Regions from separate parts of the Staphylococcus gallinarum genome, predicted to be linked through region 2. Evidence: riboswitches for the same ligand, from Rfam matches in the RefSeq annotation. Region 2 holds a riboswitch; each other region holds the start of a gene.

Region 1 (5,915 bases), 320 kb from region 2:
CAGGCATTGACGCTACGAATGATTATAGTATTTACTTGCATAAAAAATTTAAATTCAAACATTCTGGAACCATTCAAAATGTAGGTTATAAATTTGATAAATGGTTAGATTTAGCATTCTATCAATTAGATTTAAATCCTTCTCAAAGTACGAAACATTAATTTGTGCTATATACATTCAGACTTTTAGCTAGAAGATTTACTTTACAATATTTATATTATTATCTCACTTTCCTAAGATGCCGTCTCAGCCTCGGCCTTCAACTGACACTGCTTCCTTAGGAGTCTCGACCTAATACTTCTCAATATTTTATACCGCTATTATTATATAATTTATAATGCGCTGTGGTTATATTTGAGTAAAGCTCATTTTCTTTTGGGATCATAAAAAGCTCCCTTCAAAGTTTACGTTTTTCAGTAACTACTTTAAAGGGAGCATCACTTCATAGCATAGTTCTCTTATTTTAAGAATGGGAATTTTCGCCCAAAACTCTATCTCTAACGGTAAATCCTACTACCTTTTGAAACAAATTCTTCAGACTTTTGTTTCAATCCTTCTTCTTTTAAATCATTGTGCTTTCTTAAATCGTGAGAGATACGCATCGAACAGAATTTAGGCCCACACATACTGCAGAAATGGGCAACCTTTGCTGCTTCAGCAGGTAGTGTTTCATCATGATATGAACGTGCCTTATCAGGATCTAGCGACAGATTAAATTGATCGTACCATCTAAATTCAAATCGTGCTCTACTAATTTCATCATCTCTTTGTTGTGCTCCTTTGACACCTTTTGCCAAGTCAGCTGCATGTGCTGCAATCTTATACGTGACAACACCTTCTCTCACATCGTCTTTATTAGGTAATCCCAGATGCTCTTTTGGAGTAACATAACAAAGCATTGCTGTACCATAACTAGCAATTTGGGCTGCCCCGATTGCAGACGTAATATGGTCATAGGCTGGTGCAATATCTGTTGTTAATGGACCTAATGTGTAAAAAGGCGCTTCTTGACAATGGAAATCAGCTAAGTCTTGATTTTCCTTTATTTTATGCATCGGAACATGTCCTGGCCCTTCAATCATCACTTGTACGTCATATTCCCAAGCTATTGCAGTTAATTCCCCTAATGTCTTTAATTCCAGAATTTGGCTCTCATCATTTGCATCATATATTGACCCGGGTCTTAATCCATCTCCAAGAGAAATTGCAATATCATAACGGCTCATTATTTCACAAATTTCTTCAAAATGTGTATATAAAAAGCTTTCTTCATGATGCGCTAAACACCATTGTGCCATGATAGATCCACCTCTTGAAACAATACCAGTTAATCTATCCACTGTTGTCGGGACATAACGTAATAATACGCCTGCGTGTATCGTGAAGTAGTCAACGCCTTGTTCTGCTTGTTCAATTAAAGTATCGCGATAAATTTCCCAAGTTAAGTCCTTAGCAGAACCATCTACCTTTTCTAATGCTTGATAGATAGGCACAGTGCCAACAGGAACAGGGGAATTTCTCAATAGATATTCTCTCGTAGCATGGATATTTTTACCAGTAGATAAATCCATAATCGTATCTGCCCCCCAATGAATGCCCCAAACCAACTTTTCTATTTCAGCTTCTATAGAAGAACTGACTGCCGAATTACCAATATTAGCATTTATTTTCACTTGAAAGTTTTTACCTATAATCATTGGTTCTGATTCAGGGTGATTGACATTATTAGGAATAATCGCACGTCCTCGTGCAATTTCTGAACGCACATATTCAGGTGAGACATCTTCTCGTTTAGCTACAAATTTCATTTCTTTCGTGATAATACCTTGTTTCGCATAATGCATTTGTGTAACATTTTGTCCTGTTTTTGCCTTTTTCGGTTGATATTTAAATGGTGTCTCGACAAATTTTTTATGATTATTAGATTTAAATCCGTTATCCAGTGAGACAATTTTCCTACCTTCATATTCCAATGTATCATTTCTATCTTCTATCCATGGTGTTCTTAATTTGGGTATACCTTTTTGCACGTCAACTGTATAACTAGTATCATGATATGGACCTGCAGTGTCATAGACTAACACCGGTTTGTTAACCGTTGTTCCTTCTTCTGTTACTGTTGGTGAAAGTTGTATCTCTCTAAATGGAACTTGAATATCTGAATCTTCTCCACTCACCCAAATCCTTTGACTTGATGGAAATTGCTTTTTTAATTCTATTTTTTCTTGTTTCATAAAAAAAACTCCTTAGCATTTTATTATTGCTAGGAGACCTGGTCGAAAATCACATATTTAGTGAAGCGACAGTAAATAAAAATCTACTCTATAGACTTTCCATTTATACTGTACTTTTCTGCTTCCCTACGCTGGTACTAACCAGATCAGGTTCAAAGGGTTGAGACTAATGTCTCTTTCAGCTAACAAGCACCCCTAGCAATTCTTATTAAATTCTAAATTAAACTTAACACTAATAAAAAATAATTACAAATAAATTTGAAAATTAATATAAACATAATCTAATACAATAAGTACCTAGGATTCTGTTTAACAAACAGAATCCTAGGTACTTATATTAATGTTCTGTTCTATTTTAATGTAAGTGTTTTGCATTCCATTTATAAATCATATAATCTGCTGCTATCATCAATAAAGTAATTAATGTAAAGGCCATGGTTACATCGCCTAAGAAATGTGCACCAATACGTAAACGACTCACACACATGATAATAGTAAACATAAATGCAATAATAAACATACGCTTTTGGGCAACACGTGTTTTAAAGTAAAATGCCCAAAACATTAAATAAGCCGCATCAGTTGTATGACCAGATGGAAATGAACTGTGACCAGTATTACCATTGATTGTAAGCCAATTTGTAAAATGTGCGCCGTCATGACCAATTTCATAAGGTCTTGCTCGCCCCCATAATTCCTTCAAACTATCAATCGTTTCTAATCCTACTAATAATACAAAAAAGCTAACAAATGCAACGCGAACTAATCTTTCTATCTCTGTTTGAGTCACTTGTTGTAACCAAAATTTTGTAACAAATAATGTAATTAACATAAGTAAAATGAATGTGATTAAGAAACTTAGCCCCATTGGTAATGCATTACTGGTATCACCTTCATTACTAGCCACACCTAATGGCTTATGTCGTTCAATATTGTCCATTGTTGCAAAGATATATTTAAATGTTTCAGATACCAAAGTATTAGCTTTTATCAAAGTATAAATAAAAGATAAAAATAAAATGATATATTTAATCAATTTACTTTCAAACTTTGAAAACACATAAAAATTCAAAATAATCATTGAAAGAATCAAAATAACAGTTGGCGGAAAAAGACCTAAATCTTGAAATACTGTCCCAAAGATTGAATTTTGATTCATAAAATGTTTAGATACTGGCAAATCAATAAATAAAGCGAGTACTAAAATAATGCAAAATACAGGTAATGCAATTGCTGTGAACCTTTTTGAAATAACCATGATGCCCTCCTAATTAATATCTTTTAATAATAATTTTAATAACTATTTTATTATTCATGAATTTTATTACTGCTTAACCATACCCATTTTATGCTTATGTATGTTTGAATTAACTAAAATTTTCATGATCTTTGTAGAGATAACTGCAATCTTTTTATATTATTGGAAGCCTAAATTCCATAGTGAAATTCTAAATGTGACATAACTGTTAGGTCACAATATCATTTATTCATGATATATTATTTGTGTAGCGAATATAGTTTTTTTAATTTTAAAGTTCTCCTTATTTTTATAAGCATATTTAGCTTCGCTAAATATAAAAAAAGCAGTAAATTCATGTCGACTTAAACATGAATTTTACTGCTTTTTTATTTATGATTTAACTCTAGCCATTTCACCATTTCGCTCACATTACTTACCGTTATCGTTGGTGTTGGACCGTTTACATCAAACTTTTTATTTGTTCGATTTACCCAAGCTGTATCAAATCCAAAGTTACTAGCACCAGTAATATCCCATGAGTTTGAAGAGACAAATAATATATCTTCTCTATTCATATGATAATACTCTAATACAAGTGCATAACTTGCAGCACTCGGTTTATATTGTTTAATTTCATTAACACTAATAAGTGTGTCGATATAACCACCTAGTTCTGAATTATCTATGAGTGGCATTAACATATTATCATTACCATTTGATAGTATACCTACATCAATATTTTTATCTCTTAAATTGGCTAATGATTTAGGTATCTCCTTGTAATAATTTAAATTAAAAAACGCTTCAAACAATCTATTAATATCTTCTCTATTATATTGAATATCATAAACATTTAAAGTATGTCGTAGTGAGTCTTTCGTCAATTCATCAAAAGGGATATATCTTTGCATAACCTGCCTCATAAACATATGTCTTAATTGAGTCTTTTGCCATAACTTAGTAATCTTTGTTGCAGTATCTTCATCAAACTCAATCATTTCATTTTTTAATGAATCCATATCAAACAAAGTACCATACACATCAAAAATAATAGCCTTATACATACTTTCCCTCCTCTGCAACTCCATAAAAATGAAACTTACTTATTATTTTACACAATAAACACACATTCAAAACAATTTAGAATTAAATTTGTTTACGAATCTTGTAATTTTAGTTAATTTATTATCAATAAATATTATATTTGTTCGACAACCACTCTGTATACCACCTAATTATTGATTGTAAATTTTATGTAAATTATATTAAACCAAGCTTTAAATCATTGATTAGTTGGCAATATAAAAGTAAGAGAGGAGGCTGGTTGTTATGAGAAAAATATTTTTCGTCGATTTGTTTAACCTCTTTATTATTACGCTCGGATACATGACGCTTATCTCATTAACGCTACTTGCATTTGATCTTTTTGAAATTAAAACAACCGGTTCAGTATTTTTAGAAGGCTTAAGTTCTATTACAATTTTTAAAATTTATAGCAATTCCATCTTCAATGGTCTATTTACTCTATTCTTAGTCATTACGATTATTTTATTTCTTTACAAAGCATATGATCTATATAGAAAAGACAGCAAATAAATCTTATTATAAGTTTTCTCATTCGTTTAATCTGACAATTCGTGTACCCTTAATAGCAAACAGCTCAGTTAAAGCCCAGAATAAATTAAATAACAAAATAATTGTATATTGTATTAGAAGATTATTAGTTATATAATATTGTGTGAGGATGTATTTTATGTGTTATAAACGGCTATTTAACTTGCCATCTATCATCATAGTTATATTCCATTCCCAGAATTAAACTTTATGCACCCATTTAAACAAAGTAAATAACACAACATTCTCAGTATAACTTCGTTCCTATGGACGAAAATAATAAGAGATCTAAAGTCACTTTCAGGCAGTGTTTTTAGATCTCTTTTTTTATCTTTTAACATATTAATGCTAAGATTATACGTTTATTACTACACCACTTCAAATTATTATTAATTTACTTACAATTTTTGAAAAATTCTCCGCAAAAGTGCTATTTATTAATTTATATCGTCACTTTAATAATAATGTGGGATTATCATTCTTTTTTCTTATTACAGATGTACAATGATTTTATTACTATTAACTGATAGTTCTAATTTCTGACTTAGGTGGTATTTATGATTAGCTCATTAACTGTAAGAAAAGATTATTCAACTGAATTTACGCGCTGCATAAACCAAATTATTATACTACTTCCATTAAATAAACCATGTAAGGTTAATTTAAATGGGATTATTTTGTCCGTTGATAATGGATTAATTATAAATAATTCAGATTTATATCAAATGATTAAATTAGATGATGTTGTCGAATTAAAGATTCCACTTCCCATATTTTTTGAACAAGAGCAATTTTTATCCAATTGTTATTTTGATTTTGCACAAATT
Region 2 (5,915 bases):
CAAGCTTCATAAGTCTCAATTGGATCAGGTAACAGTGTTTCATCATCTCCAATCACCTCAACTTTAATCATGTCACATACACCAGCATGATTCGCAATTTCAGCAATACGTACCGCTTCTTGTGCAGTTTTTGCTCCTGCAGTATTAGGGAAGGTCACAAAATTTGATAAATCTACTTGAGCAAGTGGGTTAGGTAAATCTTTGTCATAAAGGTTCATTCGACGTACTGCAAATGTTAACACCTCAGTTTCTGATGCTTGTATCGATTGTTGTTGTATATCCTCATTCTCAAATTTGCCAGTACCTAATAATAGTCTCGAATTTAATTTGAATTTACCAATTTCAATCATCCTATCCGCCTCCTACAAACTCTAATAATTCTAAACAATCTTGATCTCTTACCACTTGAACAGGAAACTGTTGTCGTTGAATCAATTCTTCATTGTGTTCAACGATGATTCGATTTTCATCTAATCCCATTTCTTGAATCAATTCTTGAATATTTAACTCTTTGCTAAATTTAAAGCTGTCACCGTTAATAATGCATTGCATTGTCAACACTCCTCTCAATTCTAAAATCTTGTAAATCTTCTGGACGTTGCCCAGTTAATAACCATTCACACATCAAAGCACCAATATATGGCGATAATAAGATTCCATTGCGATAATGCCCTGTGATAACAAACAAATCTTGCGCCACCTCATCCATAACTGGACGTTCTTCTTTACTATAAGGTCGTATTCCGGACCATTCATGTAGCATCTGACTATCTTTTAATTGAGGTACAATAGTCGATGCTTGATGTAAGAGCCAATCTCTTCCTACCGACGACACTCCGACAGAGTAATCATCAAAGTAACTTGTAGCACCAATCATGTAACGGTGTTGTAACTTTGGAATGATATAGCAACCATTCGTCATAAATAACGTTGTATTCAAATTCAATGTTGGGTGTTCTACGAGTAACGCTTCACCTTTGACACCTGTAACATTATGCGATTGTAAGTGGGGTGACACTAACCTACCACTCCATGCACCACCAGCGACGATAACCTTTTTACCATAAAACGAACCATTCTGTGTCTTCACTTTGTAACCTTGTTTAAGTGATTCAATATGATGCACTTCCGTATGATAACAACGTTCCACGTTCCGCCTTTTTATAGACTCAAGCAGTGCTTTCGTATATCGATTAGCATTGACTTGATGATCGTCCGGTATATACATCGCTTGTTTGCCATTGTTCATAACCTTAGCGTTGGTCAATTCACATAATCTTGAATCCGTTAGCAACTCAATCTGGTCATTATATTGCTTTAAAAATTGATACTGCAATTGAATGTCATGCGCATCAGCTTTCGAGGCGTTTATTTTAATTAAGCCACTGTTTAAATATTCAATATCTAAAGCGACTTCATCCAATAATTCACTTGCTAGTGTTGGAAACATTTGTTGTGATTTACGCGCGATATGATAGAGCGCTGATTCTTGAGTAAATTCATTTTGTGCACCTAACATCCCACCAGCCTTATACGAGGCATGCATGCCAGGTATATCTCGATCAATTATAGCTACATGGACCGAATGTTCACTCAATGCTCTCGCTATCGACATGCCCATAACACCCGAACCAATAATGATGACATCATACATATGCATGCCACACCTCCTTCAATTGCTCTAAATGTGCAACATTATCTTTTTCAAAAAGTGAGATGCCTGCAATACCATCAAAGCCATTTGGCAACTGAGCAATTGTTCGATGATTAATGCCACCTAACGCGACCACTGGAATATCATATTGCAATGCCGCATTAATTTCGTCAGTTGTCCGTGGTGCTATGCCTGGCTTGGATTTCGTTTCAAAGATATGACTAAACAAGACAAAATCTAAACCACGTTGCGCTGCCTCAGCAACCATTCTACTATGGTGCGTTGACTTGCTCACCTGAATATGTGGAAAGCGCTGCTTAAAAAATAAATCTTGATTATTATATTCTTTAAAATGAATCGCGGTTAAAGCACAACGATTTAAAACATCTATATTTTCATGAATAATTACTTTTTCTTTAGGAAATTGATACTGTAGCAACATATTAATCCAATCAACCAATTCGTCTGATGACATTGGAGTTCTAACAATCAAATAATCAATATGTGCTTCAATAGCTAAATAATGCATTATATCCTTTCTTGCTAAATATTTATCTGCTGTTATCGCTACAAACATGCCTTTCACCTCTAATAAATAAAAAAACGTTATTTTTCTGTGTAGAAAAATAACGTTGAATGAACGAATACTAATTGTTTATAACGCCACTTTCCTACGCCAGTACAAACTGGATCAGGTTCAAGGAATCCCTATGTCACTACATCGGTCTCAGCCTTTAATAAAGGCACTTCCAGTGGTTTCTATGAAATTTTAAACTTGCATACGTCACATGTAAATGACATATATAATTAATTTAAACTTAACTCATTATGTATTTATTTTCAAGTTCAACTTAATTCACTTGATAAATTATAAGTTAACTCTATGCTATAGTTTTCAAATTTAATTTTCAAGCAACAAATTTTTATTTTTTTGATAATGACAACAAACTTGAAGTCAATTCACGCGTTTGTGTATATATTTTTTTATACACCTCAAAGTATTGTTGATATTGTTCGTGGCTGTTCTGATTCGGATAGAATACTTGCTCAAAACAGATAAATGACTCCATGATAGCATCTAAATTGTTATACCAATTTAGACCTTTAATCGCGAGTATAGCCGCTCCCATACATGGCCCTTCCTCATACTTCAATCGCTTTACCTTAGCATTAAACATATCTGCTTGCAGTTGTAACCAGAAATCATTTTTAGCGCCTCCACCAATGGCCACCACCTCTGATATTGCCTTACCCTTTGCTCTTAATAGACAAATGGACTCATACAAGGAATAGGTGATACCCTCTATTACTGCACGTGCCATATCACCCCTAGTGTGCAATGCACTGAGCCCGATAAAGCTACCACGTATACTCGAATCTCCATGGGGTGTCCGTTCGCCTGATAAATAAGGCGCAAATAACAAACCATTACTCCCTATATCCGATGCATTTGCCTCTTTAAAAATTTGCTCATATGATACATCATACAAGATATTACTACGCAACCAATTGAGACTATCACCCGCAGCAAGTGTGACACCCATCACATAGGATTGATTAGGGATAACATGTTTGAAAAAATGCAAATTATGTCGATAATGAGTCTTTGCATTACTATCACAACTTAATACAACACCAGAAGTTCCAATACTACATAATGTTTGTTCGTCTTTGATAACACCTGCCCCTAAGGCACCACAAGCATTATCTCCTCCACCAGCAAAGACAGCTACATCCTCTTTCAACCCTAATTTCCGAGCTAATTCTGGAGTTACATAGCCAACAAAATCCTCTGATGCCACCAGGTTCGGAAGTATGTGATCTACAGTAAAGTGCGTGGCCAATTCTTCCGACCACGTTTCTAGCACAGGATCTAAGAGCAGAGTGCTCGATGCATCCGAATACTCCATATGAAGATTGCCCGTCAATTTATATCTAACATAGTCTTTGGGTAATAAAAATGTAGCAATTTGCGCCCAGTTTTCAGGTTCATTTGCTTTAATCCATAATAATTTCGTTAACGTAAACCCTTCTAAAACAGGATTTTCTAACACATAGTCCCCCAATTTCTGCCTTATTTCTACGCATTGTTCAGTCGTTCTAGTATCGTTCCATAAGATTGCATTACGAATAGGTTGATTGTGTTGATCAAGTATTACAAGACTGTGCATTTGACCAGATAATGATATGCCATGTACCTTAACATTCGCCATTTCCGGATCTTGTAGTATTTTTTTAATACACTGAATCGTCGCACTTACCCAATCATCAGGTCGTTGTTCATTATATCCTGCTTGAGGTTGAATCATTTTTAAATGTTCGCTCACAGTTTGTATGACCTTTCCTTGCCTACTTACAGCTATAACCTTTACAGAACCAGTGCCTATATCAATTCCTAATACTGCATCAATCATGCGCATCGTCCCTTTTCAAAGTATTTTTTTGATAAAAAATAGCATGTTATACGTTTTAATTTTTTATACGACATATTTATAACACGTTTAAATAAAAAATCAAATTCAATTAAAATTACTAGAGAAAAAAATTTAAAAGTGCTAGCATTAATAAATATTTAACTTTAGGAGGAAATACATGTTTATTACAGAAGTCGCATTTTCTACAAATAAAGAAAATGAAGATAGATTATACAATAAAGCCAAAAAGAATTTAGCTGAATTAAACGACAACGTTAAAGGGCTCATTGATGCTGAAGTGTGGACGAAATCAAAGGCTGATGAAGTTGAATATGTCATTGTTAGTAAGTGGCAAGAGAAAAAAGATTTCCAAACTTGGGTAGCAAGACCTGAACACGTCGAAGAACATAAAGAAATGAATAAAAAAATTAAAAGCGGCGAAAGTGAACCAAGTCCATTCAAAAAAGTATTAAAGCAATATTCTGTTGTAGAATTTTAAATTTATAGCTTTTTAATATAATATCTAAAGTTGTACTTAAACATATGCTTTAGATATAAAGAAATGGAGCAGTACAGATGTCGATTGGACAAATCGATTTACTGATACTACTCCATTTTTTCGTACATATTCCTATGTTAGATTATGCTTAAGTATTTCTTGAACACTGCATATTCAGCATAAATTCACTACATATGAGTTTATTAATTCGGTTTAAAATAATAACTTTGAGCAGTAGATGACCACAACAACTGTCACAGAACTTAATAACGTGGATAAAAAGACAATTTCAGCTGCTAACTCTGGGTGATTATCATATTCTTGGGCAATCACAGAACTATTGACAGACGTTGGCATCGCAGAAGTGATGAATAACGCTTGAGCAATCACACCCTCAAGTCCCATCAATTCAATAATTCCCCAGGCAATAATTGGTCCAATTACTAGTCTTACAAAAATAAAGGCATATGCTGCAGACCATTTAAAGCTAAATTTAATTCTCGCAATTTGTGCACCTAACATCAACAAAGCAATCGCGATCATAGCGTCTGCCACGTAATTTGCAGGTGTCCAGATAAATTTAGGGATGGGAACATGCGTATAATTCAAGATGATTGCCAATAATAAGGCATAAAGTACAGGCATTTTAAAGTAACCCAATAGTGCCTTTAACTTTCCGATACGCAATGATTGAATTGCGAACACACCGTATGAAAAGGTAAAGATATTTTGCATGGATAACACCAATACCTGAACAGACATTGCTAATGGATCCCCTTTAAATACAAGATCATTTACCGGGACACCATAATTTCCAGAATTAAAAAAGAGCACACTGTTAGTCAAAGTAGTTACTTCCCCTTTGTCACCTTTTGAAAATTTAGCAAGTAATCGCCCAATGATATATAAAACAATTATGTATAATACAAAAAATACAACTATGTAAAATAATAAACTCAAAGCAAAGTGGGTCTTATAGAATTTAACAAAAATAAATCCAGGTACAAAGACATAAATATTTAACTTTGCTAAAGTGTTTAAATCTAAATCAAATTTATGCTGCAGTATAAATCCTAAAATTATCATAATAAAAATAGGCAATAATACCGTTTCTAAAATATATAACATTTCACTCACAACATAACCCCCTTTGCTTAAAATTATACATGAGATAGTTACGTTTGTAATAAAAAGGGAACCTAATAACCATAAATTTGACCGGACAAAACCAATTAATATATACATACTACTTCTCAATAATTTGAAAAATGTTTCATGTAAAACATTTACTAAATAATGTATCGACATTATCATTCATTTCTCATAACTCTAAAACATTGATATAGCA
Region 3 (5,915 bases), 1.2 Mb from region 2:
GTTATTTTGTTAGTGGATTGAAGAAAGAAGATAATGCGTTTGTGACTTCTGGAGGTCGTGTGATTTTGGCACTGGGCGAAGGTGTTGATATTGCGACTGCAAAATCAAATGCCTATAAAGCAGTTGACCAAATTGAAAGTGATGCACTATTTTATCGTACTGATATTAGTGATAAGGCGATGAAATAAATATTTATATGTGATAAGAAACGGATGATATATTCATCCGTTTTTTTATTATAGGAAAAAGAAACTGGTACATAAATACCTAGCATTAAGCCCATCAAAGATCAAAATCTTTGATGGGCTTGTTATTTATATCAATACATCGTATTGTTATTGCTCGCTTACCTAGGGGATATGGGTCGAGACTTGATCTCTACACCCAACAACACCCAACTACACCCTCAAGAGTGTCGCAAACAATAAGAAATTCATATCTGTTATTACTACAAAAACAAGACACTTTCGTATAATTTAATAAACAGCACTAAATTAAATGAACGAGGGTCATGTGTATAAAAATTCAAACATGTCTTAATTAACTCTGCCAAATGAAAGACGACCACATGAAAAATGGACAACTCAAAGCGGGATATAATTTATAAATAGCCACAAACTTTTTAATACTTTGTAATTGGGATTTAGGGTCTGGTTTATTGAAGTGCTTGGTTGGCACACTTTCCACAGGTGTAATCTCAGCCTGTAGCCTTCGGTTTGAGCTGATACTGTAAGAGTCTGCCAAGCCACAACCAAGTATGGTCATAGGAAATTTCACAATATTTTAAAGTACAAAAAAGCAATTGTCTTCCTATTTAATAAAGACAATTGCTTTTAGTATGATACGGTATTTAATATTGGTTAAATTGAAATGAAAATTTTGAGATTAATAAATATTTGTTATTCGAATATCTTGAATACCAGTAATTGGTAATAATACTGATAAAAAATAAGCGCAAACTGCAATTAGGATAATTATTATGACAAAGAGAATATCTTTATAAGAAAACGGGGCGTAATAATAGTAAGTACGTTTTCCGTCTTTAAAGCCCTTTTTCTCCATGGCAACTGATAGTTGATGTGCTTTTCGAATATTTTGACTTAATAATGGGATAATTAAATGTTTCATCCGTTTTAAACCACTGTAATTGCTTCGGTCTATCATTTGATAGCGCATCTTCACTGATTTTCTTAGCTCGATTAAAGAGCTAAACATAAGCGGAACCATACGAATTGCAGCCATAAATGCATAGGCAACTTTAGGTTTGACCTTTAAATGTTGCATGAGACTGTAAAAAATCATAACAATTTGTGAAGTGAAAGCAATAAGAATACCGAAAAATGCAACAGTTGAAGTACGCATTGCCAAATGCAACCCTCTATATAAACTTTCAGTTGTGATATGAATGAAACCTAGTTTAAACAGTGTATGTGTACCATCACCATAGAAAATCATAAATAAGGCGGAAATGATACTAAAGATGACTGTGAAAAATACAAAAGGTAACGTGATCTTAAATTTTATACCGTTAAATATGAGCATAAATATTAAGATTAATGACATAAAGTAAACCATATAATCAAATTCATGTATTAATATAACGAAGAAAAATAACAATACACCAAGTAATAACTTCGTGATGATATTAACATCGTCTACGAAGGACTGTTTCTTCTTCCATTGATCAAACATTAATATCACCTATTTCTTCTATTAAGAATTGATTTTCAACATTAAACTTTCGAGTAGCATATCGTGAGATTATCTCGTTATCATGTGTGACCATTATAATTGTTTGGCCCGATTGAACACGCTTTTGGAATAGTTTAATTAAATTAAATGTATTATGGCTATCTAGTCCAAATGTAGGTTCATCTAACAAGATGAATCTTGAAGATGAACTTAGCGCTATTGCTACACTTAAGCGTCTTTTCTGACCAATAGAAAGTTCGAAAGGGTGCTGCGTTTGTACAGAATTGAGTTGTAATGTTGTTAACATATTTTCAGTTTCTTGTTTGGCTTGTTCAACTGTGTTTTGTTTATTTTTAAATTGAATATAAATTTCATCATATACTGAGTTTGTAATAAATTGAGATTCAGGATTCTGATAAACTAAGTACATGTGTTGCGCAGCTTGCTTAATTTTTGTGATTTTTTTGTTATCTATGAATAAGTCACCTGAATATTTCAGGAGTTGCATCATCGATTCGAGTAATGTCGTTTTACCCGTTCCATTACGTCCTGTTATGGTAATCCATTCACCTGATTTAATTGATAATTCAGGGATTTGTAATAACCGTCTTTTTCCACGTTGTATCGTAATATCTTGGAAATTTACAACGCTCTGAGTTGTAAAGTGCTGTGAGTGTTTATTTAAAGGCTTTGGTGCGTAATCCCATGCATGTGGATGCCAGACACCATATTCGGATAATAGTGACTCATAGTGCTTTAAAATGATTTCAGGTGTCTCATCGGCAATGATTTCACCATCATAATTGAAGAGTATGACACGATCAATGTGTTGCCATATATGCGCTACTTTATGTTCGACAATAATCACTGTTTTGTTATCCCATATTTGTTTGATTTTTTGCCATAAATCTTCAGTGGCATAAACATCCAACATTGCTGTAGGTTCATCTAAGAAAAGTGTGTTTGTTTCTTGTAAAATAGTCTCGGCTATCGCTAGTTTTTGTTTCATACCACCACTCAATTGATTGATGTATTGATTTTTATCAACGTCTAAATCAACTGCAGCCAAAGCATTGTCGATACGTTCATCCATTTCTTCTCTAGGAACTTGTAAATTTTCCATTACAAATGCCAATTCTTCATATACTTTAGGCATACAAAATTGTGTATCTGGATCTTGGAAAATGACCCCACAATCTTTGTCTATATGAAGGTCGTCATATTTCATTGGAAGGTCTACTAATTCTGGTAGAATACCACTTAACACATTGAGTAAAGTACTTTTACCTGAACCAGATGGCCCAAGTAAAAGTACCTTTTCTTTACTATTTATATTTAAGTTTAAATTATTGAATATTTTTTTATCTGCATTTGGATATTTTAATCGTAAATTTTTTATGGATATCAATATTGTGACTCCTTATAGATTGTCGTAGTCATGTTTCGTAGCTGGTCTAAATAATTTTGTAACACCAGTTTGGTCGAGGGCTCTGACGATATAATAGGAAAGGAGTCCAGCTACAACAATTCCACTAATTACTCTACAACCTATATATAAAGCTAAGTTCCAACCTGCAATCTCTCCTAAATAACCATATGCAAAATCAATTGGTAGCGTTGCAATTGCAGTTAAGAATCCTGCTAACATTGCTACCATTGCACTACGTGATTTATATCTAAAAATTAAAAAGATAATTTCACAGGCTAAGCCTTGAACTAATGCATAAATCATTGTAGCAATGTCGAAACGTCCCATAATAATTGTTTCTCCTGCACCTGCAGCAAATTCAGCAAGTAAGGCAATACCTGCCTTTGGAATGATGAGATAAGCAACTACGGCCGCCATAAACCAAGCGCCATACGTTAATTCTTCAAGATGCAAACCTGTAATTTGAACTGCCTTATAAACAAAGTTCCAGAGATTATAAATCACTGCAAATACCACTGCAATCAATACAGTAACAAGTATTTCAGATAGTTTTAAACCTTTTGACATAATACTTTCCTCCCAAATAAAAAAACGCACAACCTTCTAGAAAAAGTGCGCGCTTAGATATTGGCATACAGATACTCAAATAAATTATTCAGTATCGCAATACACTTTCCTACGCTAGTTTAATCTAGATCAGGTTCAAAGGGTTTGAGGGTATACCTCATCTCAGTCACAAAACACCCCTAGTGCGAATGTTATATTTAAATTTAATTATAATGTATGACTTTTTCAATATTATGTCAAGGTTACTTTTTTAATAAAAGGGTAAATAACAAGTTAATAAATCGTATGAATTGGTGTTTGTATAGCTGAAGTTTTGGTGTTAAATAGGGTTGATAGACATATAAATAGGGTGATGCATAAAGCATCACCCTAAATCTTTATAATGTTTGACATTATAAACGTTTATTTAAATTAATCCAATGTGTCTTGAATATTCTTTTTAGTTTCCTCTACATCATCTGATGATGACTCTTTTTGTTCTTTTAATTTTTCTTCTGCTTCTTTTGCTTGTTCAGCAGCTTTTTTGTTTAATTCTTCTTTACTCATATGTGACACTCCTTATTGATGTTTGATTATATAGATGGTATACCACATAATATTAACTATAAACATAGCTTGATTGTGCTGTGTTTTACATTAAATTTTAAAACAAAAAATAAAATTAACGAATTTAATGAAATAATTGTTTAATATCATTAGTAATGTGGAATTTTGACAATACAACTAATCTATCATACTAAAGACTTATTTATTAGATTATTAAAGACAAGAACTAAATGTTAATATATAATAACTTTGAGGTGAATGGTATGTCTTTTATAAAGAAACACGCCGAGATACTATATAGCTATATCATAGGCATCGTTTCGCTTTTCACAGGTCTCATCATTTTGGTTAATTTACCTTTAATTCATAAATTGAATGGTAAAGGTAAACCAGAGTTACATATCCATAATGTATGGGATTTTATTAATGCTTTTTTCAGTGAAATAATTAGGGTGATGAGTAACTATATAGGGAACTTCCCAATAGTAAGCGCCATAATCATTATTTTATTTGGTGTCGTTGTCCTATTATTAGGTATGACACTGTATAGAACGACAGGTTATGACTATGATATTTCAATCTTCTTTTTAGTTATTGGAATTTTATTTTTCTTAATTACACTAATTTTAATGACGCAAGTTTATAGTTTCTTTGCTATTATTTTTGTCATTCCTTTTGCTGTGCATATTGGTTACATTGTGTATAAGGATGAGTTAAATAAGCATCATAGAAAGTACCATTATTTATGGATTATTTTCACATATGGTATTAGTTATTTATTAACGCAAATCGTGCTTTATGGCAGAATTGATAGTGACGAGATTGTCCCAGTTGATATTCTTAGTGTTAACACATTTTTCTTAATAATGTGGTTGTTAGGTCAAATGGCAATTTGGAACTTCTTATTCTTGAGAAGATCACTGCCTTTAACTAAAGAGGAATTGGGTGAGGAAGCCCCAGAGCTTTCTAGAGCTAGTAAAGACTCGGTATCAAATCAAACTAAAGAACATTGGAAAAATTTACAAGACAAAACTACAGAATTTACACGTAAAACAAGAAGAAGTGTGGATATTCAAAAGGCTAGAGAAAAGAAAGATAAGTTTATCGAAAAATGGAAGAATAAAATTGATATTCAAGAGGACGATGTTCCAAATTGGATGAAGAAACCAAAATGGTTAAAGCGCGCATATGTAGAACTTATGTGTGGTGCGGTATTACTATTCTTTACATTAATTGAATTCAATAATAGAAATTCATTATTTGTGTCAGGAGACTGGGAAATTTCACAGACGCAATATGTAATTGAATGGGTAACATTGTTCTTACTAATGATTATTATTATTGTATATATTTTAACGACACTTACAAATTTCTTACGCGGCAGATTCTATTATCTTCAATTGTTTATGGTAAGCATATTATTCTTTAAATTGTTAACAGAATTTGTAAATATTATGGTTCATGGATTGTTATTATCAATATTCATTACACCGATTTTATTTATCATGTTAATAGCAGTTATTGTTGCGTTTACGATTAAGTTACGACAACCTGCAAATGATTAAAGTATGATGTGAGTAGACGTTACCTATCTTCCTATATGATTTAGGAAGGTAGGTTTTTTTATGTATTTAAGTAAAGTTGAGTAACGGTATCTGACATTACTAAAAAGTACTGATAT

Evidence for each region. Region 2 has a riboswitch for thiamine pyrophosphate ahead of JN168_RS00755 (thiamine phosphate synthase). Riboswitches for the same ligand answer to the same signal wherever they lie in the genome.
Region 1: linked by a shared signal. The riboswitch ahead of thiC (phosphomethylpyrimidine synthase ThiC) and the one ahead of JN168_RS00755 (thiamine phosphate synthase) in region 2 are both predicted to bind thiamine pyrophosphate.
Region 3: linked by a shared signal. The riboswitch ahead of JN168_RS08795 (ECF transporter S component) and the one ahead of JN168_RS00755 (thiamine phosphate synthase) in region 2 are both predicted to bind thiamine pyrophosphate.

The regions. Positions count from the first base shown of each region.
Region 1 covers NZ_CP069082.1:491,302-497,216, reverse strand. Annotated here, with positions in the region: gene JN168_RS02055 (GNAT family N-acetyltransferase) at 1-161, shown strand, start outside; gene thiC (phosphomethylpyrimidine synthase ThiC) at 498-2,234, opposite strand; TPP riboswitch at 2,341-2,441, opposite strand; gene JN168_RS02045 (phosphatase PAP2 family protein) at 2,590-3,492, opposite strand; gene JN168_RS02040 (haloacid dehalogenase type II) at 3,861-4,538, opposite strand; gene JN168_RS02035 (hypothetical protein) at 4,804-5,070, shown strand; gene JN168_RS02030 (helix-turn-helix domain-containing protein) at 5,646-5,915, shown strand, end outside.
Region 2 covers NZ_CP069082.1:173,069-178,983, reverse strand. Annotated here, with positions in the region: gene JN168_RS00770 (thiazole synthase) at 1-350, opposite strand, end outside; gene thiS (sulfur carrier protein ThiS) at 352-552, opposite strand; gene JN168_RS00760 (NAD(P)/FAD-dependent oxidoreductase) at 536-1,654, opposite strand; gene JN168_RS00755 (thiamine phosphate synthase) at 1,647-2,231, opposite strand; TPP riboswitch at 2,306-2,415, opposite strand; gene xylB (xylulokinase) at 2,578-4,068, opposite strand; gene JN168_RS00745 (antibiotic biosynthesis monooxygenase family protein) at 4,247-4,567, shown strand; gene JN168_RS00740 (AEC family transporter) at 4,781-5,704, opposite strand.
Region 3 covers NZ_CP069082.1:1,882,153-1,888,067, reverse strand. Annotated here, with positions in the region: gene purD (phosphoribosylamine--glycine ligase) at 1-188, shown strand, start outside; gene JN168_RS08805 (energy-coupling factor transporter transmembrane component T family protein) at 886-1,692, opposite strand; gene JN168_RS08800 (ABC transporter ATP-binding protein) at 1,685-3,100, opposite strand; gene JN168_RS08795 (ECF transporter S component) at 3,113-3,688, opposite strand; TPP riboswitch at 3,778-3,879, opposite strand; gene graF (glycopeptide resistance-associated protein GraF) at 4,100-4,234, opposite strand; gene auxA (lipoteichoic acid stability factor AuxA) at 4,498-5,799, shown strand.